Regions from separate parts of the Mesorhizobium sp. WSM4842 genome, predicted to be linked through region 2. Evidence: predicted binding sites of a transcription regulator. Region 2 holds the regulator's gene; each other region holds the start of a gene.
The links. The regulator LexA, encoded in region 2, represses DNA repair genes until DNA is damaged. The targets are predictions, from matches to a motif close to TGTTCNNNNTGTGTTCNG.
Positions count from the first base shown of each region.

Region 1: AC0NIE_RS05080 (ImuA family protein) is a predicted target of LexA. The motif match lies at 7,293-7,310, and genes of this name have one in related genera.
Region 3: parE (DNA topoisomerase IV subunit B) is a predicted target of LexA. The motif match lies at 5,506-5,523, and genes of this name have one in related genera.

Region 1 is NZ_CM148372.1:1,092,125-1,101,936, reverse strand. It holds gene AC0NIE_RS05120 (GNAT family N-acetyltransferase) at 1-14, shown strand, start outside; gene AC0NIE_RS05115 (NAD(P)/FAD-dependent oxidoreductase) at 131-1,297, opposite strand; gene AC0NIE_RS05110 (ATP-binding protein) at 1,360-2,856, opposite strand; gene AC0NIE_RS05105 (response regulator) at 2,916-3,611, opposite strand; gene AC0NIE_RS05100 (DUF4153 domain-containing protein) at 3,615-5,147, opposite strand; gene AC0NIE_RS05095 (HpcH/HpaI aldolase/citrate lyase family protein) at 5,440-6,312, shown strand; gene AC0NIE_RS05090 (DUF1737 domain-containing protein) at 6,339-6,545, shown strand; gene AC0NIE_RS05085 (metallopeptidase family protein) at 6,737-7,159, opposite strand; gene AC0NIE_RS05080 (ImuA family protein) at 7,334-8,368, shown strand; gene AC0NIE_RS05075 (DUF6504 family protein) at 8,310-9,785, shown strand; gene AC0NIE_RS05070 (error-prone DNA polymerase) at 9,782-9,812, shown strand, end outside.
Region 2 is NZ_CM148372.1:4,378,092-4,387,903, reverse strand. It holds gene AC0NIE_RS21230 (peptidyl-prolyl cis-trans isomerase) at 1-1,516, shown strand, start outside; gene trpD (anthranilate phosphoribosyltransferase) at 1,513-2,523, shown strand; gene trpC (indole-3-glycerol phosphate synthase TrpC) at 2,528-3,379, shown strand; gene moaC (cyclic pyranopterin monophosphate synthase MoaC) at 3,446-3,940, shown strand; gene AC0NIE_RS21210 (molybdopterin molybdotransferase MoeA) at 3,943-5,148, shown strand; gene lexA (transcriptional repressor LexA) at 5,252-5,989, shown strand; gene AC0NIE_RS21200 (ComEC/Rec2 family competence protein) at 5,983-8,439, opposite strand; gene gltX (glutamate--tRNA ligase) at 8,542-9,812, shown strand, end outside.
Region 3 is NZ_CM148372.1:4,166,756-4,176,567, reverse strand. It holds gene gcvT (glycine cleavage system aminomethyltransferase GcvT) at 1-883, shown strand, start outside; gene gcvH (glycine cleavage system protein GcvH) at 892-1,260, shown strand; gene gcvP (aminomethyl-transferring glycine dehydrogenase) at 1,278-4,088, shown strand; gene AC0NIE_RS20215 (GGDEF domain-containing protein) at 4,160-5,326, opposite strand; gene parE (DNA topoisomerase IV subunit B) at 5,594-7,645, shown strand; partial or broken gene AC0NIE_RS20205 (IS5 family transposase) at 7,670-8,352, shown strand; gene AC0NIE_RS20200 (hypothetical protein) at 8,427-8,651, shown strand; partial or broken gene AC0NIE_RS20195 (ABC transporter substrate-binding protein) at 8,664-9,308, shown strand; gene AC0NIE_RS20190 (DUF2336 domain-containing protein) at 9,496-9,812, opposite strand, start outside.

The DNA.
Region 1 (9,812 bases), 3.3 Mb from region 2:
GCCGCGAGCGCTGACGGCTCGCCTGTCGCGATCCTTCGCGCCCCCCTCTGTCCTGCCGGACAGAGGGGGCGCTGTCCGGGCGCTGTCCCTCCAGCATCTAAAGGATCGTCGCGGCGCCAGTCCTTCTTGGCTAGATCACATTCAATTCCCTGAAAGCCCGCCCCTCGGCGACGCGCTCATACCCCAACGCCGAGCAGTCCACCGTGCGGTAGCCGCCATGCACGATCAGCTCGGCCAGCGCCTTGCCGACGGCCGGCGCCTGCTGCAGGCCGTGGCCGGAAAAACCGTTGGCGAAGAGAAAATTCCTGACCTGCGGATGCGGGCCGATCACCGCGTTCTGGTCGAGCGTGTTGTAGTCGTAATGGCCGGCCCAGGCGCGCGTCGGCTTGATCGCCTCGAAGGCGGGAATGCGGGTCGCCAGCACCGGCCAGATCACCTCTTCGAACAGCGGCCAGTCGGGCTCGAAATCGCTGGGATCGGCAGGGCCGTCGTCCTCTTCCGGCTCGGCACCGCCGGTGATATAGACCGAGCCTTCCGGCCTGACATAGATACCTGAGGGATCGACCAGCAGCGGCATGTCATCATATTTCTCGCGCGCCTCGAAGATGAAGACATTGCGCTTGCGCGGCTCCACCGGCAGCGCCAGTCCGGCCATTGCGGAAACCTTGCCGGCATTTGGCCCGGCGGCGTTGGCGACGATGCCGGCGTCGAGCCGCTCGCCGTTGTCGAGGTTTACCCCGGTGACGCGGTCGCCCTGCCGTTCGATACCGGTCACATCAGCGGTGATGAAATCGATGTTTTTGTCCCGCAGGGCCTTGCGGAACAGCATCAGCATGGCATGCGCGTCGAACCAGCCCTCGCCCGTGCGGCCGTAGGCGCCGGCGGTGATGCCCTCCGTCGACAGCCACGGAAACCGGCGGACGAGCGCCTCCGCATCCTCAAGCACGATGTCGGCGCCCTCGGCCAACTGCGTCTCGTGGTTGGCCTTGAGGATAGGCAACCCGTTCTCGCCGGCAAGGATGAGATAGCCGCCTTCGCGAAAGCCGATATCGGCGTCGGCCCCGAATTCTTCCGTCAGTCGCCGGAACAGTTTCAACGTGAACTGTGACAGGCGGATGTTTTCGGGAATCGAAAACTGCTGGCGGATCGAAGCGCAGGACAGCGTCGTTGCCGCATGGGCGAATTGCGGGTCGCGCTCGACCAGCGCGATCGAGCCCGAAAAGCCTTCCTCGCGCAGATAATAGGCGATCGAGGAGCCGACGATGGCTCCACCGATGATGACGACGTCGTAGCGCACTTTTTCGATTCTCCAGTTCCAGAGCATGATGCCGAAAGCCGGTTTTCGGATCAGGCTCCAATTCACACAGCCGGCAGGATGATCTCGAAGCGCGTGCCGCGCTCGGAGTCAACCAGCCGGATCGTGCCATCATGCGCTTTCAGGAGGGCCAGCACGATGCCGAGGCCCATGCCGGTGCCGTCTGAATCGCGGCGCGTGGTGAAGAACGGCTCGAAGATCCGCCCCCGGTTGCTGGGCGAAATGCCGGCGCCGTCGTCGCTCACCAGGATCGTCGCCTTGCCGTCCGCGCTCGCCGCCGTGATCGAAACGAGCGTCGCGCCATAGCGGGCCGAATTGTCGATGAGATTGGCGAGCACGATGGCTGCATTCTCGGCCGAGATGCGCAGACCGATATCGCCGCCCGCCTCGACGCGCACCGCCAGCCTGTCCTCGGCCAGCAGCAGTGCCAGCGCGGCGCCAACCGACGTGCTTTCGCCGCTGGGCGCAAGATTTTCGGCGCGCGCCAGGTCGAGCAGACGGCGCACCAGCAAATTGAGCCGCCCCGCATCGGTGACGATGTTGTTGGAAAAGCGCCGCCGCTCGGCCTCGTCCATTGCGCTACCCGAATCGCGCAGCAATTCGGCCGCACCCTGGATCGCCGTCAGCGGCGATTTGAGCTCGTGCGAGACATGGGTGGCGAAGGTCTGGATGCTGTCCGACCGCGCATGCAGCTTTTCGGCCATGTCGAGGAAGGCGTCGGAAAGCGCTGCCATCTCGCGCGTGCCGTGATGATCGAGCGGCCTGATGGCTTCGCGGTCGCCAGCAGCGATGCGCTTTGTCCGTTCCATCAGCGCGTAGATCGGCCGGCTGACGGTGCGCAGGAAGATCAGGCCGATGAGCAGCGTACCGCCGAGGACGGCGATCGCCGCCAGCACCACCTTGCCGCGCTCGCTATAGAGATGCTTGACGATGTTGTTCGGCGTTCGCGACAGATAGACCACGCCGGCGACCTTGCCGTCGACCGCGACCGGCATGGCGACGAAGACGCGGACTCTCGTGCCGCGGCTGACCGAATAGAGCGATGGTGACGGCTGGTTCGGAACCCTCTGCCGGAGCGCGCTGGCATAGCGGCCGGCAAGTGCTGCGCGAACCTCGCCGACGGCGCCGAGCGACAGGCCGACCTCTTCGCGTCCGGCGATGACGACGCCTTTTGGGTCGAGCAGCCGGAAGCCGGCAAGCGTGGTTTTCTGCGTCTCGGCAAGAATGCCCGACAGGCGAGCGCCGATCGCCGTGAAGGCGGGATCGACGGTGGCGGCCGTCGCCGCAGGCCGTGTCGCCAGAACCCTGTCGGAGGCGAGATCGAGGCTTGGCTCGATCGGCCGGTAGGGAGAGTCCGGATTGTCTCTGTCGGCAGGCACGGCCGCGCCGAACCTCTCGGCCGGGATGCCCGCGGCGCGGACGTCTTGCGCATAGATGGCGCCAAGGGCGGCACCTTGCGCAATCAGCTCGGCCTCGGTCTGGCGGATCAGCTGGTTCTCGTAGAGCCGGAAGAAGAACAGGCCGACCAGCGGCAGCGCCATCACCATGATCAGGATGGCAACAACGACCGTGGCGAGGCGCGGCCGCCATTTCTGCGCCGTCACGCGCCGCACCTGCCCAGCCGGAAGCCGACGCCATGCACGGTCTCGATCGCATCCGTGCAGCCGGCCGCCGCCAGCTTGGCGCGGATGTTGCGGATATGGCTGTCGACGGTGCGGTCGGCGACATGGATGTTAGCGGCATAAGCACTGGCCATCACCATGTCGCGGTCAAGCACATGCGCCGGGCGTTCCAGAAACCCTTTCAGGATGGCGAATTCGATCGAGGTCAGCACCAGCGGCCTGCCGTCGAAGCTGGCGGCGTGGCTGGCCGGCAGCAAAGCCAGTCTGCCGTGCGAGAATTGCCTGTCGTCGGCCTGTTCGGCCTTTGTCGGGCGAGCGCGCCGCAAGATGACATTGACGCGGGCGACCAGTTCGCGCGGGCTGAAAGGCTTGGTGACATAGTCGTCGCCACCCATTTCGAGCCCGAGGATGCGGTCGATTTCTTCATCACGCGCGGACAGGAACAGCACCGGCACATCGGATGTGTGCCGCAGCCGCCGGCAGACCTCCAGCCCGTCCATCTCCGGCATGCCGATGTCGAGCACGACAAGATCGGGCGCGCGGCGTTCGATCGCCTGCAATGCGCCGGCGCCGTCGGCTACTGCAACCGTTTTCATGCCGGCCTTTTCGAGCGCGAAGCAGATGATTTCGCGGATGTGCGGATCGTCGTCGGCGACTAGGATGTTATACGGCATCAATCAGGGACCCGGCGCGTGAGATTCGTATCCGTCAGGAACCACGAGCGACCCTCTCCTGTCGAGGTAGCGCAGAAGCCGCCAGTCGCGAAAGCTCCACGCGCGCCAGTTTCTTTGCTCGGCGCGGTAGTGGGCTTCGGTCACGGCGTCGGCTGGGTCTCGGAGATCGGTGAGGAATGTCTTCTTTTGTTGGTCGAAGAAGCGGTCGAGGGCGGGCAGCGCGTCGGGGCCGAGCGAGCGGGCATAACGTATATCGAGGCGGGTGCCGGGACCTCTCATCTCGTACGAACGGTCGACATTGTAGTTGGCGATCAGTGCGGCAAAGTTGATGAACGAGCAGGCATAAAGCGTCGCCGATAGCGTCAGAAGATTGGCGGAAAGCAGCCATTCATTGGATTTTCCGAGCGCGATGCGGGCGATGATCAGGGCGAGGCCCGCCGCCACCAGCCCCATCCAGACAAAGGCGGCGACGCGCCAGTAGGTCAGCGCATAGATGCCGATATAGAGGTCGAGCCGCAGGATTGAGGAGACGACCAGAACGATGTTCTGCGCCACCCAGACATAGACCAGCCGGCGGATGAACGGATCGCCGGAGGTCGTGCTGCCCGGCCGCAACGCCGCCAGCACGAAACCCGCGGCCAGCAGGGCGGTGACGATCAAGGGATAGGCGCCGCGATGTGCATAGGCGGCATAGGTCAGCCCGTCGGGAAGGGCGATGCCGCCCCACAGATAGGTGGCGTCGAGTGCGGTCTGCACCGCGAACAGGATGTTGAAGACGACCAGCGCACGAAGAATGGCGGCCTTGCCGAAGACGATGTCCTCGACCGGCTTGGCGGCGGCTCTTGTGGTCGTCACCCCGAGGGGGATAGGCAACGCAAGATGCGCAATGCGGCGCAAAAGGCGCGGCAGCCGCGGGCGCAGAAAGACCCAGACGCCGGCAAGCGCGAACAGCCAGAAGGCCAGCCGCGGCAGCTCGATGAAGTCGAGCAGTGCGAGGAGATCGATCAGCGACAACCAGTATTCGATGACCGGATTGGCGGCGCCGAACAGCGCGAGAAACACTGCGCCCAGGGTCAGCGGCATGATCCAGACGGCGATCGCCGCCAGGTGGATACGCCGCCGACCGAACCGCCGTGCCGCCTTGCGCCAGCGGAAGAAATCGTGGACGAACCGGAAGGGTGCTGCGAGCAGGAACAGCGCGACCTGGCCGGCAATGCGGGCAGCGCCGCGCCGCAGCCGGCCGACCAGCGAAAGCGCAAAGACGGCCGTCGCCGCAAGCCCGATCGCGACCGACAGCGCACTGACATTTTCGATAAGCGGCAGCAGCCCGACAAGCAAGGCAGCGGACCACAGGCCGCGGGCGCTGAGCGCCGACGGCTGGATGGCCGCGGCTGCGGCGGCAAGCGTGATGCCGAACAGGAAAAACGTGATGCCGACGGGCTGCCCATAGAAGAAGAAATCCGCCAGCGCGGCAAGCAGGACGGCAACGCCGAATCGCGCGCAATAGCTCGGCGCGGCCGTAAGCAACGATGTCATGATCGGATTTTCTCAGCGGCTTTGATCCGGCCGGGGGGCGGAGATTTGCGGATGAAGGGGAAGAGGGTCGCCGAACCGTGCGGCCGGGGTGGATCGACGAGCCACCAACCGTCATTGCGGAGGCGGTACGGCAGGGACCAACGGGGCTTTTCTCGCTCTTGCATGCGGCGTATGTCGCCGATCGAAATGCAGGCGGCGGGGCGGATCCGAGGAAATTTTCGGGACTTTTGTGCAGTTTTTATGCAGGTGAAGACCGCTTGCCTCGACCGGCCGCAGGCGGCATAGATCTGAGATGACTGAAACCTATCGCCCGCGCCGCTCGGTGCTTTACGTCCCGGCCTCGAACGACAAGGCTCTGGCCAAGATCTCGTCGCTGGCCTGCGATGCTGTCATCATCGATCTCGAAGATGCCGTCGCCCCGGCCGACAAGGTCTCCGCGCGGGAAAAACTGGCCGGCATCTTCGCCAGTCGCCCCGGCCGGCGCTGCGAGATGGCCGTGCGCATCAACCCGCTCTCCAGCGAATGGGGCGCCGACGATTTGCTGGCTGCGGCACGCTGCGAGCCCGACGCCATCCTGCTGCCCAAGGTCGACACACCGCGCGACGTTCTGGAAGCCGGCGACGTCCTCGACGACAATTTCGGACCCGACGAGGTGAAACTATGGGCGATGATCGAAACGCCCAAGGCTCTGCTCAACATCGGACCGATCGCCGAGCTTGGCCGCGATCCGGGCTCGCGGCTGGTTTGTTTCGTTGCCGGAACGAACGATCTGGTCAAGGAGACCGGCACTCTCGCCGACCGGCGCTACCTCACACCGTGGCTGATGCAGATGGTGCTCGCCGCGCGCGCCGGCGGCCTCGACCTGCTCGATGGTGTCTTCAATGATTTTCGCGATCTGGACGCTTTTGCGCGCGAATGCGGGGAAGCGGCCGCCATGGGGTTCGACGGCAAGTCGCTGATCCACCCGGCTCAAATCGATGCCGCGAACCGGGCCTTCGCGCCATCTGCCGAAGCGGTGGCCGAGGCACGCTCGGTAAAAGATGCCTTCGCGCTTGCCGAAAATGCCGGCAAGGGTGTCATCGCGCTGAATGGAAAAATGGTCGAACGGCTGCATCTGGCGCAGGCCGAAAAACTGCTGGCGAAGGCGGCCGCCATCGGGGCATGATTGGCAACTCACGACAGGAATGAAAAATGAAACTCTACCGCTTTCTGTCCGGTCCGGACGATTCCAGCTTCTGCCACAAGGTGACGGCAGCGCTGAACAAGGGCTGGCACCTGTTCGGCTCGCCGACCTATTCCTACGACATGGAGGCCAAGGCCATGCGCTGCGGCCAGGCCGTGGTAAAGGATATCGAGGGTCAGGAATACGGGCCCAACACCAAGCTCAGCGACTGGTAGATTTTGCAAAGCTCCGACGCAGGGTGTGTTGAGATTCAGGTCAGGCCGCGCCGGAGTCGAAGACGGGCGCGAAGCGACCAGACTGGGTGGTTTCCCGAGAACCGGAGCGGAGCGTACTTTTGGGTACGTGAGCACCGGAAGCGCAGGGAACTGCCGTTCGCAGGCCGGCATCACCTGAATATCAACACAGCCTACTCCGCCGCCTCTTCGATCCGCTCCATATCGTCGTCCGACAGGCCGAAATGGTGGCCGATCTCGTGGATCAGCACATGGGTGACGATGTCGCCCAGCGTCTCCTCGTTCTCGGCCCAGTAGTCGAGGATGGCGCGGCGGTAGAGCGTGACGCGGTTCGGCCCCTCGCCGGTCTGCGGATTCCAGCGCTCGGCAATGCCGCGCCCCTCGAACAGGCCGAGCAGGTCGAAAGGCGTTTCCAGCGACAGATCGTCCATGATCTCGTCGGTCGGAAATTCGGCGATCTGGATGACGATCTCGCCGGTCAGCTTGCGAAACTCCTCCGGCAGATGGGCGTAAGCCTCCAGCGCCAGGAACTCCATTTCCTCCATCGACGGCGAAAGCTGGTCGTGCCAGGTGCGGGTCTTGTAGATGCGGGCCATGCTTTGTCCTTCCGATCCCGGCATATAGGCTTTCGAGCCGGGCTCGGCAAATGGGCGGGTTGCCGCCTACGCGAGGACAGGAATAAATTCCCCAAGACTCCGCTTGACTCTTCGGTCGCCCTCTGGAATCCTAGAGAACATAACAGGAACAATTGTGAGTGGAAGCTGACCGTCATGGCGACAAGCGCCGTGGCGCGGGAGACTGTTTTTGCCCTGCGCCGCCAGATCGCGAAGATCGAGGGAACGCTGCCCGAGCGCCTGGAGGCGCCGGCCGGCGCAGCCCCCGTTGATGCGCCCCGGAATCCAACAGCTGATGTCACGCCCCACGATCTGACAATCGTCCGCCGCGGCCTCGCCGTGGCGCCGCCCGATGCGTTTCTGCGCACCGGCGCCGAAGCTCTCGATACTGCGCTCGGCGGCGGCCTGCCGAAGGCGGCGCTGAGCGAGATCCATGGCGCCGCGACCCGCGATGCCGGGGCCGTCGCCGGCTTCGCCCTGTCGCTCGTCAGCCTGATCCTCAAACAGGAGCCGCGACTGCCGGTCCTGTGGATCGGCACCGCGGAAATCTTCCGGGAGGCCGGCTTTCCCTATGCCAGGGGGCTTCACGCCCTTTTCGGCATCGAGCTGGAGCAATTGCTGTTTTCCGAGGCGCCAAGGCTCCTCGATGCGCTGTGGACCGCCGAGGAGGCCGCCCGGATGACAGCGCTCGCCGCCGTCATCCTCGAAATCCGCGGCAGTCCGCAGCGGCTGGACCTCACCGCGACGCGGCGGCTGCACGCCCGGGCACAGAATGCCGGCCGGCCGGTGTTCCTGCTGCGCCAGGCCGGCGAATCCGAGCCGACGGCGGCACCCGTCCGCCTCGTCCTGTCGGCGGCGCCGTCGGCACCACGCGAGACGATCGCCGGGCCGCTCGCCGGCTCGATCGGCCGCCCCGCCTTCACCGTCAGCATCGGCAAGAGCCGCACGGCCTTGCCAGGACAATTCACACTGGAGTGGAACCCCGATGAACGCAGTTTCGAGGAAAGAAGGACCGGGGAAGAACGGGCAGCGAATCCTGTCCCTGTGGTTTCCGCATCTCGCCGCGGAAAGGATCCTGCGGCAGCGTCTGGGGCGGTCCTGGCGTTCCCGGCCGTCGGATCACCTGCCCCTGGTGATCAGCCATCGCCAGGGGAACGCGCAGCGCATCGCCGCCCTCGACGAGCGGGCTGAGGCGCTTCACCTGAAGCGCGGCATGGGCATAGCCGACGCGCGCGCCATGCACCCCTCGGTCGACGTGGTGGAAGCCGATCCCGAGGCCGACCGCCGCCTGCTCGAAAGCCTTGCCGACTGGTGCGACCGCTACACCCCGCTGGTGGCGCTCGACGCAGCCGATGGCCTGTTCCTCGACGTCACCGGCTGCACCCATCTTTTCGGCGGCGAACGGTCGATGCTGGACGACATCCTGTCGCGCTTTTTCCATCAGGGTTTCGATGTCCGCGCCGGCCTTGCCGCCACACCTGGTGCAGCCTGGGCGGCGGCGCGGTTTGCCAGTGACCGCATCGTCCCCGGTGGCGAGGAGGAAGCGCTTCTCGCACCTTTGCCGCTGGCGGCGCTGCGCATCGAGCCTGATATCCGCGCCAGCCTGGAAAGCGTCGGCCTGCGCACGGCGGGCGCCGTCATGGCAGCACCGCGCGCGCCGCTCGCCCGCCGCTTCGGTGTCTCGCTGCTTTTGCGCCTCGACCAGGCGCTCGGCCGCCTCGACGAGGCGGTGTCGCCGCGCCTGCCGGTGGCGCCGCTTTCGGTCGAACGCCATCTCGCAGAACCCATCATGCTGACCGACGAAATAGAGCGGCTGGTGAAAATGCTGGCGACGACTTTGAAGGCGGACCTCGAGCGCCGCGGCGAGGGCGCAAGAAGGCTGGCGCTGCTGCTTTTCCGCGTCGACGGCGCCGTCAGCCGCATCGCCGTCGGCACCTCGCGGCCGTTGCGCGAGCCGCTGCTGATCCAGAAATTGTTTCACGAAAGGCTTGCCGCGCTCGAACAGGACATCGATGCCGGCTATGGCTTCGATCTCGTGCGCCTCTCGGTCCTGTCGGCCGCGGCCTTCGACATGCAGCAGGCCGACTTGACCGGAGAGACGAGCGATGACGGCGCCGACATCGCCCTTTTCGCCGACCGCATCCGCGCCCGGCTCGGCGACAGCGCGGTTTTGAAACCGGTCGCCGTCGAGAGTCATCTGCCGGAGCGCGCCGTCGCCATGCTTCCCTATGCGGAGGCGCCGCAAAGGGTCTCTCCGCCGAAGAAGCCGGGCAAGATACAAGACACTTCCTCCAAGCCTGTCTTTCGGCCCGAACGGCCGATCCGGCTGTTCCGTTCGCCCGAACCGATCGAGGTGCCGGCCACCGAAATGCCGGAGGGACCGCCGATGAACTTCCGCTGGCGGCGCGCGCTATACCGGGTCGCGCGCGCCGAAGGGCCCGAACGCATCGCCCCGGAATGGTGGCGGGAAGCACCGGGGCAGGAAGCGACCCGGGATTATTTCCGCATCGAGGATAGCGACGGCCGCCGTTACTGGCTCTACCGCCAGGGTCTCTACGGCGCCTCGCACGCCGCGCCGCGCTGGTTCATGCATGGGGTCTTCGCATGAACGCGCTGACGGTCATCCCCTATGCCG
Region 2 (9,812 bases):
CAAGGGTCCCGGCGGCACCTTCGACAGAAGGACTTTCGAATACATACTGCAACAGGTCGGCATGCGGCCGGAAGACTATCTGAGGAATCGCGCCCAGGTGGCTGTGCGCCAGCAGATCGTCGAGGCGGTTTCGGACGGCCTCAAGGCTCCGGATACTTTCTTGAAGGCAGTCGCGCTTTATCGTGGCGAAGACCGCACCATTGACTATCTGACCTTGCCGAAATCGCTGGTCGAGCCGATTGAAGCGCCATCCGACACTGCGCTTTCAGCTTATTTCGAGGAAAACAAAAAGACCTATGCGGCGCCCGAATACCGCAAATTCTCCTATGTCAGGCTCGAGCCGCAAGACATCATGGATCTGAGCGCCGTGACCGACCAACAGGTCAGCGACGACTACAACAAGAACAAGGGGCGCTACACCACGCCGGAAACGCGCACCATCGAACAGCTCGTGTTCAAAACGCCTGATGCCGCGAAGGCCGCGCTCGATTCACTCAAGACCGGCGCGACCTTCGACAAGATCGTCGCCGCCGAGGGCAAGACGCAAGCCGACACGCTGCTCGGCACGCTGTCCAAGGACAAGATCGCCGACAAGGCGGTGGCGGATGCGGCGTTTGCGCTCAATGTCAACGAAGTCAGTCCGGTCGTTCAGGGCGCCTTCGGTCCGGTGCTGCTGCGCGTCACCGACATCAAGCCCGAAGTGGTGAAGCCGCTGGCCGAAGTGTCCGCCGATATCCGCAGGGATCTGGCGCTGGGCGAGGCAAGCCGCATTCTGTTGGACGTGCATGACAATTACGAAGATATCCGCGCTTCGGGCAGCACGCTCAAGGAAGCGGCTGAAAAACTGAAGCTGAAGGTCGTCACCATCGACACGATCGATCGCACCGGCCTGAGGCCGGACGGCACCATCGTCAAGGACCTGCCGGAATCGCCGGAACTCATTAAGGCGGTGTTCGACGCCGAACCCGGCACCGAGAATCCCGACCTCACCACCGCCGACAACGGCTTCGTGTTCTACGAGGTGGAGTCGATCACGCCGGCCCGCGACCGCACGCTGGATGAAGTCCGCCAGAAGGTGGTGGCCGACTGGACGGCGGCGGAAACGACCAAGCGGCTCACCGCAAAAGCGGGCGAACTCGAAAAGCGTCTCGATGCCGGCGCTACGCTCGATGTGTTCGCGAGCGAGCTCAAGCTCGAGAAGCAGACCAAGCGCGGCCTCAAGCGCGAGGCGGACGACGTCGATTTCGGCAAGGAAGGGGCGGCTGCGATGTTCGGCGAAGGCCAAGGCGGGACCGGATTGATCCCCTCGCCCACCGGCGACGGACAGATCCTGTTCAAGATCGCCGAAGTCTTCGAGCCTGCCGGAGCCGACGCCAGCTCGGTGCCGGATGAGGCGCAGAAATCGTTCACCGCCGGCATGTCCGATGACCTGCTCGACCAGCTGGTGGCGCAGCTGCAGACGCAATATGACATTCGCATCGACCAGACCGCCGTTGCCCAAGCCCTGACCAGATGAGCGCGCTCAAGACCCATATCGCCAAGGTCGCCGCAGGCAATTCCCTTTCCTTCGAGGAAGCGCGCGAGGCCTTCGACATCATCATGTCGGGCGACGCTACGCCCGGCCAGATCGGCGGCTTCCTGATGGCGCTGCGCGTGCGCGGCGAGACGGTGAGCGAGATTTCCGGCGCCGTCGCCACCATGCGCGCCAAGATGCTGCGCGTCGACGCGCCCGCTGGCGCGATCGACATCGTCGGCACCGGCGGCGACAATTCGCACAGCGTCAACATCTCGACCGCATCCGCCTTCGTCATCGCCGCCTGCGGCGTGCCGGTGGCCAAGCACGGCAATCGCGGACTGTCCTCGCAGACCGGCGCCGCCGACGTGCTGACCGCGCTCGGCGTCAAGATCGATATCCCGCCGGAAACGATCGGCCACTGCATCCACGATGCAGGCGTCGGCTTCATGTTCGCGCCGGCGCATCATCCGGCGATGAAGCATGTCGGTCCGATCCGCGTCGAGCTCGGCACCCGCACCATCTTCAACCTGCTTGGCCCGCTCTCTAATCCGGCCAGTGTGAGCCGGCAGATGGTCGGCGTCTTCTTGCCGGAATGGATCATGCCGGTGGCCGAGACGCTGAAGGCACTGGGCGCCGACCACGCCTGGGTCGCCCATGGCGACGGTTATGACGAGATCACCACCACCGGTGAAACCCAAGTGGCCGAACTGGTCGGCGGCGAGATCCGCACCTTTACGCTGACACCGGAAGCGGTTGGGCTGAAGCGGCACACCAAGGACGAGTTGCGCGGCGGCGATGCCGCCTACAACGCCCAGGCGCTGCGCGACATGCTGGGCGGCGCTGCCGGCGCCTTTCGTGATACGGTGCTGATGAACGCCGGCGCGGGGCTGGTGGTGGCGGGCAAGGCGACGACGCTTGCCGACGGCATGGCGACGGCAGCGCAAGCCATCGACAGCGGCCGGGCGCTGAAAGTGCTCGATCGGCTGGTCGAGATTTCGAACGGATAGAGCCGTGTCTGATATCCTGCGCAAGATCGAAGCCTACAAGCGCGACGAGATCGCCGCGGCGAAGGCGCGCGTGCCGCTTGCCGAGATCAAGGCGCGGGCGAAGGACACCGACGCAGCGCGCGGCTTTCTCTCGGCTCTTGAAGCCAGGCGCAAATCCGGCAGCTTCGCGCTGATCGCCGAGATCAAGAAGGCGAGCCCGTCCAAGGGCCTGATCCGTGCCGATTTCGATCCGCCGGCACTGGCCAGGGCCTATGCGAAAGGTGGCGCCGCCTGCCTTTCGGTGCTGACCGACGCGCCGTCCTTCCAGGGTGCGCCTGAATTCCTCACCGATGCGCGCAACGCCGTGACATTGCCCGCTTTGCGCAAGGATTTTCTGTTCGAGCCTTATCAGGTGTTCGAAGCCCGTGCGTGGGGCGCTGACGCCATCCTGATCATCATGGCGAGCGTCGATGACGCCGTGGCCAGGGAACTCGAAACGACGGCGTTCGAACTCGGCATGGACGCGCTGGTCGAAGTGCATGACGAGGCTGAGACGGAACGCGCGCTGAAACTGTCATCGCGGCTGATCGGCATCAACAACCGCAATCTCCGGACGTTCGAAACCAGCATCGAGACCTCGGAGCGGCTCGCGACGATGATGCCGGCAGACCGCCTGCTGGTCAGCGAGAGCGGTATTTTCTCGCACGAAGACTGCCGCAGGCTGCAACGGAGCGACATCGGTACGTTCCTCGTCGGCGAGAGCCTGATGCGGCAACAGGACGTGGCCACTGCGACGCGCCTGCTTTTGACGGGCAATGCGCCCGCCATTGCATCGGCCCGAAAATCGGAATCGATTTTCGGAGAGCACGATGCATAGATTCAAAGTGTTAGAGCGTGCTTTGCGCGTCCAGACGGACGCACGTCGCGCTAAGGTGACCTGACGATGACGGCCGCCCTCACCCATCTTGGCGCGAAAGGCGAAGCCAATATGGTCGATGTCGGCGACAAGGCGGAGACGACGCGCACGGCAATCGCCGAAGGTCTTGTCTCGATGCGGCCCGAAACGCTGAAGATGATTCTCGACGGCGATGCCAAGAAGGGCGACGTGCTGGGCACGGCGCGCATCGCCGGCATCATGGCGGCCAAGAGGACGCATGAGCTGATCCCGCTCTGCCATCCGCTGCTGTTGACCAAGGTATCCATTGACATCGAACCGGACGCGACGCTGCCAGGCCTGAAGGTCACGGCGCTGGCCCGCGTCACCGGTAAGACCGGCGTCGAGATGGAAGCGCTGACCGCCGTCTCGGTCGCCTGCCTGACCATCTATGACATGGCCAAGGCGGTCGACCGCGCCATGGTGATCTCGGGCATCAGGCTGGCGGAAAAGACCGGCGGCAAATCCGGCGACTACAAGGCGGATGCCAAGGGGGCAGGCTAATAATGGCACTGCTTCCGGTCGCCGAGGCGCTCGAGCGCCTGCTTGAGGATGCTGCGCCCTTGCAGGCTGAAAGCGTCGCCCTGATGGACGCCGCCGACCGCGTGCTGGCGGAGCCGCTCCTGGCGCTCCGCACCCAGCCGCCGTTCAACGCGTCCGCCATGGACGGCTATGCCGTGCGGGCCGAGGATGTCGCATCCGTGCCCGCAAGACTTTCGGTGATCGGCATGGCGCCGGCCGGACGCGGCTTTGCCGGAACAGTCGGCCCGGCGCAGGCCGTGCGCATCTTCACCGGCGCGCCGCTTCCTGCAGGCGCGGACACCATCGTCATCCAGGAGAATGTCCGCGACCTCGGCGGCGGCAGCATCGAAGTGACCGCGTCGACGGTTGAAGGCCGCAACATCCGCCGCCTCGGGCTCGATTTCTCGAAGGGCGACGTCCTGCTGGAGAAAGGCCGCCCGCTTGATCCGGCGGCATTGTCGCTGGCGGCGTCGGCCAACCACCCGCAGGTCAGCGTGGTGAAACGGCCGTTGGTCGCCATCATCGCCACCGGCGACGAATTGCTGCCGCCGGGCAGCGACCTTGGCCCCGACCAGATCATCTCGTCCAATGCCTATGGCGTCGCCGCCGCGGCCCGCTCGGTCGGCGCCAGCGCGCTCGATCTCGGCATCGCCCCCGACCGCAAGGAGGCGATCGCCACGCTGGTGAAACAAGCGGTCGACGCAGGCGCCGACGTCATCGTCACGCTGGGCGGCGCCTCGGTCGGCGACCATGACCTGGTTCATGACGTGCTGACCGGTGAAGGCATGACGCTCGATTTCTGGAAAATCGCCATGCGGCCCGGCAAGCCGCTGATGTTCGGGCGGCTGGGTGACATCCGCTGCATCGGCCTGCCTGGCAATCCGGTGGCGAGCCTGGTCTGCACGCAGCTCTTTCTGACGCCGCTGCTTGCGCGGCTCGGCGGCCGCGCCTTCCGGCAGGACATGCGTCAGGCGCGGCTCGGCGCCGCCATGCCGGCCAACGATCTCAGGCAGGACTATGTACGCGCCGTGGTTAGCGAAGAAGCCGGCACGCTGCTGGCGACCCCGTTCGGCATCCAGGATTCCTCGATGCTCAAAATGCTGGCCGACGCCAACGGGCTGATCGTGCGCGAGCCGTTCGCTCCCCCAGCCGCGACGGGCGCCGCGTGCAGCGTGCTGATGCTACGCTGAACAAAACGTCAACACATTCATTAAATTTTAAACGGTTGCGGAACACAACTGGAACAGATAGTGTTTGTTCTGGGTTTGTTTTTCTGATTCTGTTGGGGTCGCGATGCTGACACGCAAACAACATGAACTGCTGATGTTCATCCACGAGCGGCTGAAGGAAAGCGGCATTCCGCCCTCGTTCGACGAGATGAAGGAAGCGCTCGACCTCGCCTCGAAGTCGGGGATCCATCGGCTGATCACTGCACTGGAGGAGCGCGGTTTCATTCGCCGCCTGCCCAACCGCGCCCGCGCGCTGGAGGTGCTGCGCCTGCCCGATTCGATCGCGCCCGGCCTCAATGCGGCGCGCAAATTCTCGCCAAGCGTCATTCAGGGCAGCCTTGGGCAGGGCAGCCTCGGACGACAGATCAAGCCGGCGCCTTCGCGCATGCCCGCAGCCGGCAATGACGACGACGTCGTTGCCACCATCTCCATACCGGTGATGGGCCGCATCGCTGCCGGTGTGCCGATCGACGCCATCCAGCACCAGACGCATTCGATTTCGGTACCACCGGACATGATCACCGGCGGCACGCACTACGCGCTGGAGGTCAAGGGTGACTCGATGATCGAGGCCGGCATTTTCGACGGCGACACGGTCATCATCCGCAACGCCGACACCGCCCAGCCTGGCGAGATCATCGTCGCCTTGGTCGACGACGAGGAAGCGACGCTGAAGCGGTTCCGCCGCAAAGGTGCCTCGATCGCACTGGAAGCCGCCAATCCGGCCTATGAGACGCGCATCTTCGGGCCGGACAGGGTCAAGGTGCAAGGCAAGCTCGTCGGACTGATCCGGCGTTACTGAACGGCAGGCTTTTTGGGTTTCTCGGCCCTGCGGTATGGCGGCAGGCCCCTCGCCTCGCGCGAAAATCTCCGCTGCTCATGCCAAGGCCTATAGGGCTGTCTGACGGCAAAACGGATTTCTGCGCGCGTCGTCGCAGATAGCGGATCGAAAAAGACGGCGGCACTGCCCATGCGAGCGAGCTGCCGTTTGGTGACGACGAGAACCAGCGGATTGCGGCAGGGATTATAATAGGCTGTGGCATCATCGATGACGATCAAATCCGCAAAGGCACAGGCTGGCCGTGCGGTTTTGCGGTCGTCGGCGAGCGCGATGATCGCGCCGGACTGGTGCCGGGCGAGGCACAGGCCGGCAGTGCAGTAGAAGGGCGCTCCCGGCGGCAGGTCGGCCGGGTCGACGATGTCGAACCGCACGTCTCCTTTTTCGAATGTCTCCGGCTCGACAATGGTCGCTGAAACCAGCGCATGTTTCCAGTTGTCGGTGGTGAATTCGTTCGAGCGCACCCGGTTGACGGCAAGTTCGCCGCCGCCGATCGGCAGCGCCACCAGATGCGCATCTTCCGAAATCAGCACGTCGGGGGTGCGCGTCTCGGAAATCGTCAGCAGGCCGGCGAGCGCAAAGGGAAGTGCCGCAAGCCGCAACCATGTCGTTGCCATCGTGGCGATGACCAGGGCGGCCGTCACCAGCAGAACCGACTGCAACGAGATCAGCCCGACGGCATCGACCGGCGACCGCTCGGAGATCCATCCCGATATTGCAATCATGGCCGTCAGCCCCTTGCCCATCATGTATAGGAAAGGGCCGTCGAAGCCGAACGGCATTGCCAAGGCGCTGACGACGGCCAGGAACATCACGACCGTGACGATCGGCATGACGGCCAGATTGGCGAACAGGCTGAGCGGCGAGACGCGCTGGAAGTGCCAGATGGCGAAGAGTGCGGTGGCGCTGCCGGCAATGATGGAGGTCATTGCGATGGTACCTGTCCCAGCGGCAAGTTTTCGCGTGACGAAAGCGATCGTTGACCGTCGCTGTGGCGGCGCGGTGGCCTTGTCGGCACGATAGTCGGACCAGCCGGCATAGGCGCCCACGAGAGCAGCGGTCGCGGCGAAGGACATCTGGAAGCTTGGGCCGACCACCTCGTGCGGCGACACGACGATGACGGCGATGGCCGAAATCGCCAGATTGCGCATGGTGAGTGCCGCCCGGTCGAACAGCACGGCGACAAGCATTACCGCCAGCATGATAAAGCTGCGTTCAGCCGCGACCACGATACCGGAAAAAATCAGATAGGCAGCGATGGAAACGAGTGCGGCAGCAGCCGCATATTTTTTGACCGGCCGGCGCGACGAAAAATCGGGAACCAGCGCAAAGGCGCCGCGCAGCAATCCCATGATGGTGCCGGCGACAAGCGCCATGTGCAGGCCGGAAATCGAGATGATGTGGTAGATGCCGGTGCGCCGCATCGATTCGTTTATCTCTTCGGGAATGCCGGCACGCACGCCGACGATCAGCGCGGCGGCAATCTCCCCCTCGGCGCCACCGATGCTGTCCCTGATATGGTCGGCGATGGTTTCACGCGCCTTTTCGATCGAGGAAGAAATGCGCGCGGCGAACGGTGCATCTTCGGAAACGACGATCTTCGGATTGCCGAGGAAAAAGCCACTGGCACCGATACCGGCGAAATAGCTGTCGAAGGAGAAGTCATAACTGTCCGGCCTAACCGGGCCAGTCGGAGGCAGAAGCCTCACATAGCCGGTTGCCACCGAGCCTGCGGTCATCTCAGCGGGAATTTTGCGTGCCGAAACCCTGACACGTTCCGGCGCATAACGCAGTGTCGGCCGGGCGGTCGACATCACGTCGATGGTCAGCCTGATCCGGCCGTTCGCCATCTGATCGAGCCTAACGACACGGCCGGTGAGCTGGGTCTGGATTTCCGAGCCGAGCATCTGCGTTCCCACGCGCCAGGTTTCAACCTTGGCGGCGAGTAGCCCGAGTGCGCACAGCAACGCTGCCATGAAGCACAGATGCGTTTTGCGCCATGAGCGTGTCACTGCCGCACACAATGCCGTGAGGACCACGACGGCAATAGGCTGCGGAAAGTCCGGTTCGACGGCAAGCGAAAAATAGACGATCACCCCGCATGCCAGAAAAACCGGCACCAGCAGAAAGGCGACGCCGCGGTCTAGTTCCAGGCCGGCTGCCGAGGCCACGCTGTTGCGGATACCGGATGGTGAAAGATGGCTAAGCTGTCGGCGGAAACGAATGACAGGCCCGGGTGTTGGAGCCGGTGTTGGCGCGGCGCGGTCCGGCGAAAGGGGCTGAATGCCCGGGTGCGACGCAGGCAGCGAAACGGGTAGCGGCTCGGCGTGGGGAACGTCGGCAAACAGCGATCGTTCGCTGACGCTTGTGGTCGCGCCCTCGCTCTTGTCCGCGCCGCGGCCTGGTCCAGCCATCGGGTCTGCCCCTTGCGCCCTTGACCTCCTATGCTACATGAACGCGCGACGCGCGAAAGTCCGCGCAATCACATCCGCTTCCTGCGCTTGCCTGAGAGTTCCATGTCCGACAAGGTCGTCACCCGTTTCGCCCCCTCGCCCACCGGCTTCCTGCATATTGGCGGCGCGCGCACGGCGCTGTTCAACTGGCTGTATGCGAAACACACCGGCGGCACGATGCTGCTGCGCATCGAGGACACCGATCGTGAGCGTTCGACCGATGCGGCAACCGCCGCCATCCTCGACGGACTCTCCTGGCTCGGCCTCACCTGGGACGGCGAGCCGGTATCGCAGTTCGAGCGCGCGCCGCGCCACCGCGTGGTCGCCGAGGAACTGGTGCGCATGGGCAAGGCCTATTACTGCTACGCTACGCCGGCTGAACTGGAAGCGATGCGTGAGAGCGCGCGGGCCAAGGGCTTGCCTCCCCGCTATGACGGCCGCTGGCGCGACCGCGACCCGTCCGAGGCGCCAGCCGGCGCCAAGGGCGCGATCCGAATCAAGGCGCCGGCCGACGGCGAGACGGTGGTGCATGATCTCGTGCAGGGCGAAGTCCGCTTCTCCAACAAGGATCTCGACGATTTCATCATCCTGCGCTCGGACGGCAATCCGACCTATATGCATGCCGTCGTCGTCGACGACCACGACATGGGCATCACCCACATCATCCGCGGCGACGATCATCTGACCAATGCCGCCCGCCAGATGGTGATCTATCGAGCCATGGGCTGGGACGTGCCGTCGATGTCGCATATCCCACTGATCCATGGCGCCGACGGCGCCAAGCTGTCGAAGCGGCACGGCGCCCTCGGCGTCGAAGCCTATCGTGCCATGGGGTACCTGCCTGAGGCACTGCTCAACTACCTGGCGCGGCTCGGCTGGAGCCACGGCGACGACGAGGTCATGTCGATCGCCGACATGATTGCCTGGTTCGACATCGGCGACGTCAACAAGGGGGCCGCCCGCTTCGACTTCGCCAAGCTCGAGGCGCTGAACGGCGTGCATATGCGCCGCATGAACGACGCCGAATTGCTCGATATCTTCATCAACACCTTGCCCTATCTCGAAGGCGGCCCGGCGATCGCAGCGCGCCTCGACGACACGCGCAAGGCACAGATGCTCGCCGCGCTGCCAGGCCTAAAGGAGCGCGCCAAGACGCTGGTCGAACTGGCCGACGGTGCCGCCTTCCTGTTTGCCGAGCGGCCGCTGCCGATCGACGAGAAGGCGGCTGCATTGCTCGGCGGTGAAGCGCGCGAGATCCTGCGGGGCGCCCACGCGGCGCTGAAGGCGATTTCAGGCGACTGGACGGCCGAAGCGGCGGAAGCCGCGATCAGGGA
Region 3 (9,812 bases), 210 kb from region 2:
AGCCTGCCCGTTAGACGCCGGCGCGCTTGAGATTTCCCAGTCCAAATACACGTTCCTTCTCAATGAAGCCGCCGGCATCCTCGACGATCTGATCGTCACCCGGCTCGGCCAGGCACGCTTCATGGTCGTCGCCAATGCCGGCAATGCCGAAGCCGACGAAAAGCACCTGCGCGCCCTTGCCATGGATTTTGACGCAAAGGTGGACGCACTCGACCGCATCTTCCTGGCGATCCAGGGGCCTGAAGCCTGGGCCGCCCTATCCCGCGGCGGCATCGAAACCGGATCGCTGCTGTTCATGCACGGCTTTGAGCCCCGCGAGAACTGGTTCATGAGCCGGTCGGGCTATACCGGTGAAGACGGTTTCGAGATCGGCCTGCCGGAAGCGGACGCGCGAAATCTCGTCGCCAAACTGCTCGTGGACGAGCGCGTGATGTGGGTTGGGCTGGCCGCCCGCGACAGCCTGCGGCTCGAAGCAGGGCTGTGCCTGCACGGACTGGACATCACGCCTGAGATCGACCCGGCCAGCGCCGGGCTGATGTGGGCGATCCCAAAGGAGGTTCGCGCCTCTGGCGCTTTCATCGGCGCCGACGCATTGCGTGCAATCCTGGAGCGCGGCCCGGCGCAGAAACGCGTCGGCCTGAAGCCGGAAGGCCGCCAGCCGGTGCGCACCGGCGCTGCCCTTTTCGACGCCGACGGCGATCCCGCCGGCCACGTCACCTCCGGCGGCTTCGGCCCCTCGGCCACCCATCCGGTCGCCATGGGCTACGTCCTGACAGCGCTGGCCAAACCTGGCACAAAACTCTTCGCCGACGTTCGCGGGACGAAAATCCCGGTCGATATCAATCCCCTGCCCTTCACGCCGCATCGCTACCGCAAAGGATGAACCTTCTCATGGCAAAAACCTATTTCACCGAAGATCACGAATGGCTCCGCGTCGAAGGCGGTGTCGCCACCGTCGGCATCACCGACTACGCACAGGAGCAGCTCGGCGATCTCGTCTTCGTCGAATTGCCGGAGCTTGGGAAAAAGCTGGTCAAGGGCGATACGGCCGTCGTGGTCGAATCCGTCAAGGCGGCATCGGACGTCTATGCACCGGTCGACGGCGAGGTCACCGAGGCCAACACCTCGCTCTCGTCGGACCCGTCTCTGGTCAATTCGGCAGCGACCAGCGACGGCTGGCTGTGGAAGATGAGGCTGGCCGATGAAAGCCAACTCGAAGGTCTCCTGGATGAGGCCGCCTATAAAGCCCATATTGGTTGATAGAAGGACCAGGAAAGATGACCGCAGCACCCTACTCCTTCTCGGCCCGCCATATCGGCCCCGGCCTCAATGACGTCAGAGCCATGCTGGCGACGATCGGCGTTCCCTCCGTCGAGACGCTGATCAGCCAGGCTGTGCCGAAATCGATCCGGCTCGACCGGCGGCTGGCCTTGCCGGCCCCGGCGAGCGAAGCGGAGGCGCTGGCCGAGCTTTCAGCGACAATGGCGAAAAATACAGTTCTGAAGAGCTTCATCGGCGCCGGCTACCACGGCGTCCACGTGCCGCCGGTCATCCAGCGGAATCTGTTCGAGAATCCGGCCTGGTATACGGCTTACACGCCCTACCAGGCCGAGATCAGCCAGGGCCGGCTCGAAATGCTGTTCAATTTCCAGACGCTGGTCACTGAGCTGACCGGGCTGCCGGTGGCGTCTGCCTCGCTGCTCGATGAAGCGACGGCGGTGGCCGAGGCGGTCGGCATTGCGTTACGCCATCATCGCGACAAGCGGACCAAAGTGGCGCTGGCCGGCACGCCGCATCCGCAGACGCTCGACGTCGTGCGCACCCGCGCCGAACCGCTCGGCATCGAGGTCGACGGCGAAACCATCGACGACAATACCGCCGCTCTGCTGGTCTCCTGGCCCGACACGTTTGGCGTCTATGGCGACCACAAGGCGGCAATCGAGAAAGCCCGTGCCACCGGCGCGCTGGTCGTCTTCATTGCCGATCCGCTCGGGCTGACGCTGACCGAAGCGCCGGCAAAGCTTGGCGCCGACATCGCCGTCGGCCCGATGCAGCGCTTCGGCGTGCCGATGGGCTTTGGCGGGCCGCACGCCGCCTATTGCGCCGTCTCCGACAGGCTGACGCGGCTGATGCCCGGCCGCCTTGTCGGTCAGTCCACCGACAGCAAGGGCCGCCCCGGCTATCGCCTTGCGCTCCAGACGCGCGAACAGCATATCCGCCGCGACAAGGCGACATCCAACATCTGCACCGCGCAGGCGCTGCTCGCCAACATGGCGACGGCCTATGCGATCTGGCACGGCCCCGCCGGGCTGCAGGCGATTGCCGGCCGAACCCATGAATTGGCTAACCGGCTGGCTGCCGGTCTCAAAGCAGCAGGCGTTTCGGTGCTTGGCGCAAGCCGCTTCGACACGGTGACGGTGGAAGTGAAAGGCAGAGCCGGCGCGATCGCCGCCGCTGCTGAAAAGACCGGCCGGCTGCTGCGTGTCATCGACGCCGACCACATCGGCATCAGCTTCGATGAGACCTCGACCGATGCCGATCTGGACGCGATCGCGGCGCTGTTCGGCGCCAAGCCGGGCGCCACTACCGGCAGCACCATGCCCGGACAGCCTCGCGGCAAGGAGTTTCTCACGCAGCCCGTCTTCCACGACAACCGCTCGGAAACCGACATGATGCGCTTCCTGCGCCGGCTGGCCGACAAGGACCTGGCGCTCGACCGCGCTATGATCCCGCTCGGCTCCTGCACGATGAAGCTCAACGCCGCCGCCGAGATGATGCCGGTAAGCTGGCCTGATATCGCCAACCTGCACCCCTTCGCCCCGGCAAGCCATTCGGCCGGCTACCGCGCGATGATCGACGAGCTGGAAGGCTGGCTGGCGGAGATAACCGGCTTCGACGCGGTGACCCTGCAGCCCAATGCCGGCAGCCAGGGCGAATATGCCGGGCTGCTTGCCATTCGCGGCTATCACCGCTCACGCGGCGAAGGCCACCGCACGGTCTGCCTGATCCCGTCATCCGCGCATGGCACCAATCCGGCGAGTGCGGCGATGGCCGGCATGAGCGTCGTCGTCGTGCGCTGCACCGAAGACGGCAACATCGACGTCGATGACCTGAAAACCAAGGCGGACGAGCATGCGCAAGACCTCGCAGCGCTGATGTTCACCTATCCCTCGACGCACGGCGTTTTCGAGGAAGGCGCGCGCGACATCTGCGCCCTCGTCCACAGCCATGGCGGCCAAGTCTATTTCGATGGCGCCAACCTCAACGCGCTGGTTGGCCTCGCCCGGCCGGGCGACATCGGCGCCGATGTCTGCCACATGAACCTGCACAAGACGTTCTGCATCCCGCATGGCGGCGGCGGTCCCGGCGTCGGCCCGATCGGCATCAAGGCGCATCTGAAGCCGTATCTGCCCGGCCACGTCACCGAAGGCTCGGGTCATGCCGTGTCGGCCGCACCATTCGGCAGCGCATCGATCCTGCCGATCACCTGGATGTATATCCGCATGATGGGCGCTTCGGGCCTGAAGCAGGCGACCGAGACGGCGATCATTTCCGCCAACTACGTGGCGACGCGGCTCGAAGCGCATTTCCCGGTGCTCTACAAGGGCCGCCACGGACGCGTCGCCCATGAATGCATCCTCGACACCCGCGTGCTCAAGGACAGTGCCGGCATCAGCGTCGACGACATCGCCAAGCGGCTGATCGATTATGGTTTCCATGCGCCGACCATGTCGTTTCCGGTGGCCGGCACCTTGATGGTCGAGCCGACCGAGTCCGAGCCCAAGAGCGAGGTGGATCGATTCTGCGAAGCGATGATCGCGATATCGGGCGAGGCAGCCAAGGTGGCGAAAGGCGAATGGCCCTTGGCCGACAATCCGCTGGTCAATGCGCCGCATACAGCGGCCGAGGCGCTGGCCGGCCAGTGGACCCATCCCTATTCGCGCCTGGAGGCAGCCTACCCCGCCGGTGATGCCGACACATCAGCCAAATACTGGCCGCCGGTGTCGCGCATCGACAATGTCGGCGGCGACCGCAACCTCGTCTGCTCCTGCCCGCCGCTGTCGGAATATCTGGGGGCGGCGGAGTAGACCATGATCCCGAAAAGTGGAATCCGGTTTTCGGACAAGATCATGGTCTAACAAGAAGATAGAAGCCTCAATCAGGCAGAACGCAAGGCCGGCGCGTCGGCCTTGCTCGTCTTCTGGGCGACGACGCGATTTCGCCCGGCGCGCTTTGCCGCATAAAGTGCGGCGTCGGCTTCGGCCAGCACATGGTCGAGGCTGGTCCCATCCGTCCCGCCAAAGCCGATGCCGCCACTGACGGTGCTGCGCAACGGACCAAGCTGGGTGGCCACGATTTCCGTGCCGAAGGCGACGCTGATCTTGCTCGCAATGTCGTAAGCCTTCTCTTCAGTCATCCGCGACATGACGAGGACGAATTCCTCGCCACCCAGCCGGAAGGCGTCGACTCCGGTCCTGGCATATTTCCTGATGACAGCGGCGAAGCGGCGCAGAACCTGATCACCGACCGGATGACCGAATACGTCGTTCGTTTTTTTGAAATGATCGAGGTCGAACATGGCGACGGACATGAACGGGCCGAAAACCCGCTCACCGTAGAATGCCGTCAACGCCCGCCGGTTCATCAGCCCGGTCAATGGGTCGGTCATGGTCTCGGCCTTCAATTCGATCTGCGCCTGCAAGTGGTGCAGGGAGAGCGTCAGTGCGCCGAGCCCGGTCATGCAGGCGACCGCGACGACGGAATTCAACCGTTCGGCCCAATTGTCGGGCGCAACGCCGAGCTCCCATTGGCCCTCGACCAGCAGGACCGCGCCGCAAAGCACGAAGGACAGCGCACAGACGCAGCTCAGGAAGGAAACGACCAGCAATATCCGGCGATCGTGGCCACCTTTGATCCAGAACATCACCCCGATAAGCGAGAGCAGCGCCGTTACCGTCGCGTAGGTGACGATGAAGCCGACGCCATCAAGGCCCAGCGACGTCGCGCCTGCGCAAACCGCCATCGCAGCCACGGTCGGCAAGATGGCGCGCCTGTAGTCGCGCACGCCGAGATACTGCATGGCCGACAGGCAGAGGGTCAGGAAGCCCAGGCTGAGAAGCGCAAGCACAATCTGGCAAAGCCAGGGGCTGGGATGCCTGGCATAATGCCAGAACAAGACCACATGCGCGACGAGCACGAGAATGCCGCACGCCACCGTCAGCACATAGCGTGCCTGCGGCGCGGTGAACCAGATCGCAAACATGGTGATGCTGAGGCACGTGCCCGACAGCGCCGCCGCGAGCAGGAGCGAACTGTAATCCAACATGCGCTAGCAGCAGCCTTTTCACGGGTTCTGCCGCATTCTAGGCCACCGGCAGTGGACGGATACCGTTTTTCGGCCAACCTTCGGACGTAACCTTCGGACAAGGTTTACAAAGCGTCGATGCCCTCGACCCATTTCCGCCGCTTGGTTGTCGGATGGTTTTGCAGTAAGAGGCTCTATCCTCGAACGTAACAGGAACCTCCGTCGCCTGCCCGCAAAAAGCGTGGCAGTATCGGGTGGTGATTCGCAGCATCGGAATCCAGGACCAGCATGAACGACAGCAACGATCTTTTCAGCAATTTGGACAAGCAGCCGCAACCGGTTCGCGCCACCGCGCGCCCAGCCGACCCGCTGGTGCAGGCGGCGAAGCGCCCGGCATCCCGCGACGGCAGCGAGAGCTACAGTGCCGCCGACATCGAGGTTCTGGAAGGGCTGGAGCCGGTGCGGCGGCGGCCCGGCATGTATATCGGCGGCACCGACGACAAGGCGATGCACCATTTGTTCGCCGAGGTCATCGACAATTCGATGGACGAGGCGGTCGCCGGCCACGCGACTTTCATCGATGTCGAGCTTTCGGCCGACGGATATCTGGCGGTGACCGACAATGGCCGCGGCATTCCGGTCGATCCGCATCCGAAATTCAAGAAGCCGGCGCTCGAAGTCATCATGACGACGCTGCATTCCGGCGGCAAGTTCGACAGCAAGGTCTACGAAACCTCGGGCGGCCTGCACGGCGTCGGCGTCTCCGTCGTCAACGCGCTGTCGGACCATCTGGAGGTCGAGGTCGCGCGCGGCCGCCAGCTCTATCGCCAGCGCTTTTCGCGCGGCGTTCCGGTGACCGGCCTGGAGCAGCTCGGCGAGGTGCATAACCGCCGCGGCACCAGGATACGCTTCCATCCCGACGAGCAGATCTTTGGCAAGGGTGCGGCATTCGAGCCGGCGCGGCTCTACCGCATGACCCGCTCGAAAGCCTATCTGTTCGGTGGCGTCGAGATCCGCTGGACCTGCGATCCGTCGCTGATCAAGGAGAAGGACACGACACCGGCTAAGGCCGAGTTCCATTTTCCCGGTGGCCTCAAGGACTATCTGAAAGCCTCGCTCGGCGACGAATTCCAGGTCACCCGCGAAATCTTTGCCGGCAAAAGCGACAGGCAAGGCGGTCACGGCTCGCTCGAATGGGCGGTGACCTGGTTCGGCGGCGACGGGTTTCTCAATTCCTACTGCAACACCATTCCGACCGGCGAAGGCGGCACGCACGAGGCGGGCTTCCGCAACGTTTTGACCCGCGGCCTGCGCGCCTATGCCGAGTTGGTCGGCAACAAGCGCGCTTCGATCGTCACGTCGGAAGACGTCATGATCTCGGCGGCAGGCATGCTGTCGGTGTTCATCCGTGAGCCGGAATTCGTCGGCCAGACCAAGGACAGGCTGGCGACGATCGAGGCGATCAGGATCGTCGAGACTGCCATCCGCGACCCCTTCGATCACTGGCTGGCCGACAATCCGCAGGAAGCCTCGAAGCTGCTCGAATGGGTGATCGCACGTGCCGACGAACGGGTGCGCCGCCGCCAGGAAAAGGAAGTGTCGCGCAAGAGCGCGGTGCGCAAGCTGCGGCTGCCCGGCAAGCTCGCCGACTGCACGCAGAATGCCGCGGCCGGCGCAGAACTCTTTATCGTCGAGGGCGATTCGGCCGGCGGCTCGGCGAAACAGGCGCGCGACCGCGCCAGCCAGGCGGTGCTGCCGCTGCGCGGCAAGATCCTCAACGTCGCCAGCGCCGGCAACGACAAGCTGGCCGGCAACCAGCAGATTTCCGACCTGATCCAGGCGCTTGGCTGTGGCACGCGGTCAAAATACCGCGATGAGGATCTGCGCTACGACCGGATCATCATCATGACCGACGCCGACGTCGACGGCGCCCATATCGCTTCGTTGCTGATCACCTTCTTCTATCAGGAGATGCCGAGCCTGGTCCGCGGCGGCCATCTCTATCTGGCGGTGCCGCCGCTCTACTCGATCCGGCAAGGCGGCAAGGTCGCCTATGCCCGCGACGACGCGCACAAGGACGAACTTCTGCGCACCGAGTTCACCGGGCGCGGCAAGGTCGAAATCGGCCGCTTCAAGGGGTTGGGCGAAATGATGGCCGCCCAGCTCAAGGAAACCACCATGGACCCGAGAAAGCGCACGCTGCTCAGGGTCGATGTGATCGACGCCGAGGCGGCGACCAAGGACACGGTCGACGCGCTGATGGGCACCAAGCCGGAAGCCCGCTTCCGCTTCATCCAGGAACGTGCGGAATTCGCCGAGACGGAAGTGCTGGACATCTGAGCGTTCTAGGGTTCGGACCCATAAACGCGTGGCAAGCCGCGCGTCGATGACTGCCGGGTGATCAGCGGGATCGTCCACGTTCTGAAGTCCGGCGGGCGCTGGATCGATGCGCCGCCCGACTATCGGCCGCGCAAGACCGTCTACAACCACTATGTCCGCTGGGCGGCCAAGGGCGTCTGGGCTGACCTCTTTCACGCTCTCGCCAGCGCCGGCGGCCCGCCGGCCCAAGTGCTCATCGGCTCCTCCGCCGTGAAGGCGCACCGCTCGGCCTCGGGCGGAACGGGGGGAGCGCAATCAGGCCATCGGCCGTTCGCGCGGCGGGCACACGACCAAAATCCACGCGCTGACCGATCGTGAATGCCGGCCCATCGCCTTCCAGCTGACCGGCGGCCAGGTCGCTGATTGCACGGCAGGATCAGCTTTGCTGAAGCAGATGCCGGCCGCCCGAATCCTCATGGCGACAAGGGTTACGACAGCAACGCCATTCGCCGCCAGGTCGAGGCGAAGGCACGATGCCGAACATCCCCCCCAAGGCCAACAGGCGTTGGAACAACTGCTTCTCGCCCGTGCTCTACCGCGACCGCAACGCCATCGAGCGCATGTTCTGCCGCCTCAAGGACTTCCGCATCGCAACCCGATACGGCCGTCTTGCCGTCAACTTTCTCGCTGCCATCTGCATCGCCGCGACCGTCAACTACTGGTTATGAGTTGTCCTCCGCTCTGTTAGATTTCAACCAGTGAGAGGATTCCAGCGGCGGAGAGGGAGTTGCCCACAGTTGGCATGGCCACAATCGGCATCATCACCGCGGGACCTGGGCGGCCGATCGAGGGGTTCAAAGCGGGGCTCAAAGAACTGGGGTTTGTCGAGGGTCACAGCATACGCTTTGAACAACGATCGGCCGATGGTGATTTGAGCCGGATTCCTGCATTCGCCGCTGAACTGCTTCGACTGAAGGTCGACCTTGTCGCTGTCATCGGCGCAGTGACCGCTCGCGCGGTTCAGTAGGCAACAACGCAGCTACCGATCATTTATTCTGTTGTTGTCGATCCGGTGACCGATAGCCTTGCCGCGTCCATGGAGAAGCCAGGCGGCAATATGACAGGCGTGACGAGCTTCGATCCGAACCAAGCTCGGTCCCATGTCGAGTTGCTGAAGGCTGTTGCGCCAACTCTGGATCGGGTCGCGATCATCAGCGACCAGGGCGTGTCCGATTGCCTTTCAGCTTCGAATTCCAAAGCGGCACGGGAGCTTGGCCTTGCCCCGCAGGTTCTTCGCGTCAGCGGTCCTCAGCCTGATATCGAGGGCGCGTTCACGGCGATGGAGCACGGGCGGGCCGGAGCCCTCATCGTTCTGGAAGAACCCGTCATTTCGGCGCACCGCACCAGAATTGCCGAGCTTGCGATTTCCTATCGGCTGCCGACTGTCTTCCCCAGGGAGCAGATCGATGCGGGCGGCCTGTTCTGTTACGGCACAAGCCTGAGAAACGCGACCCAGCAGATGACGCAGAGCGCAAAGAAGATTCTCAATGGAAGCAGCCCCGGCGACTTGCCTGTCGAGGTTTTGTCCCAGCATGAGTTGGTCGTAAACCTGCGGACCGCACGAAGGCTTGGTCTCGCAGTGCCCACAACGATCATCGATCAAGCCGTCCAAGTGATTGATTAGCTTCACTGCTATTGTGGCGCCACGCTTTCCCAGCAAGCCTAAGCCTATGTTGGGGCACCTCGCCATCCGAGGCAGCCGGCTTTCTGGGTTGCCATGGCTAAATTATGAGTCTGGACCCTTGTACGTGAGCACCGGAAGCGCAGGAAACCATCGTTTGCGGGCCGGCATCACCTGAATATCGACATACCTACGCCGCAGCGATTGCCAGCGCATGGCCACGCGCGTTTTCGCGCAGCGCATCGAGATGGATCGATTTGACCAATCCGGCGAGATCGCCTTCGGCGGACTGCCCGCCCAATTCCTTCAGCATCAGCCAACTGACTTCCTGGACGCCGGCAAGGCGCTTGCCATTGGCGACCTCGCGCCAGATCTTTAGCGCACGCAGAATGATCGCGTGCGTGACCGCGGCAAGGCCGGCGCTGCGGAACAGCGCCTGCAGCGCCACGTCGTGCCCGCCGGCCAGCAGCGCTCTCACCCGTTGCTCGGATTGCTGGCTGAGCGCAA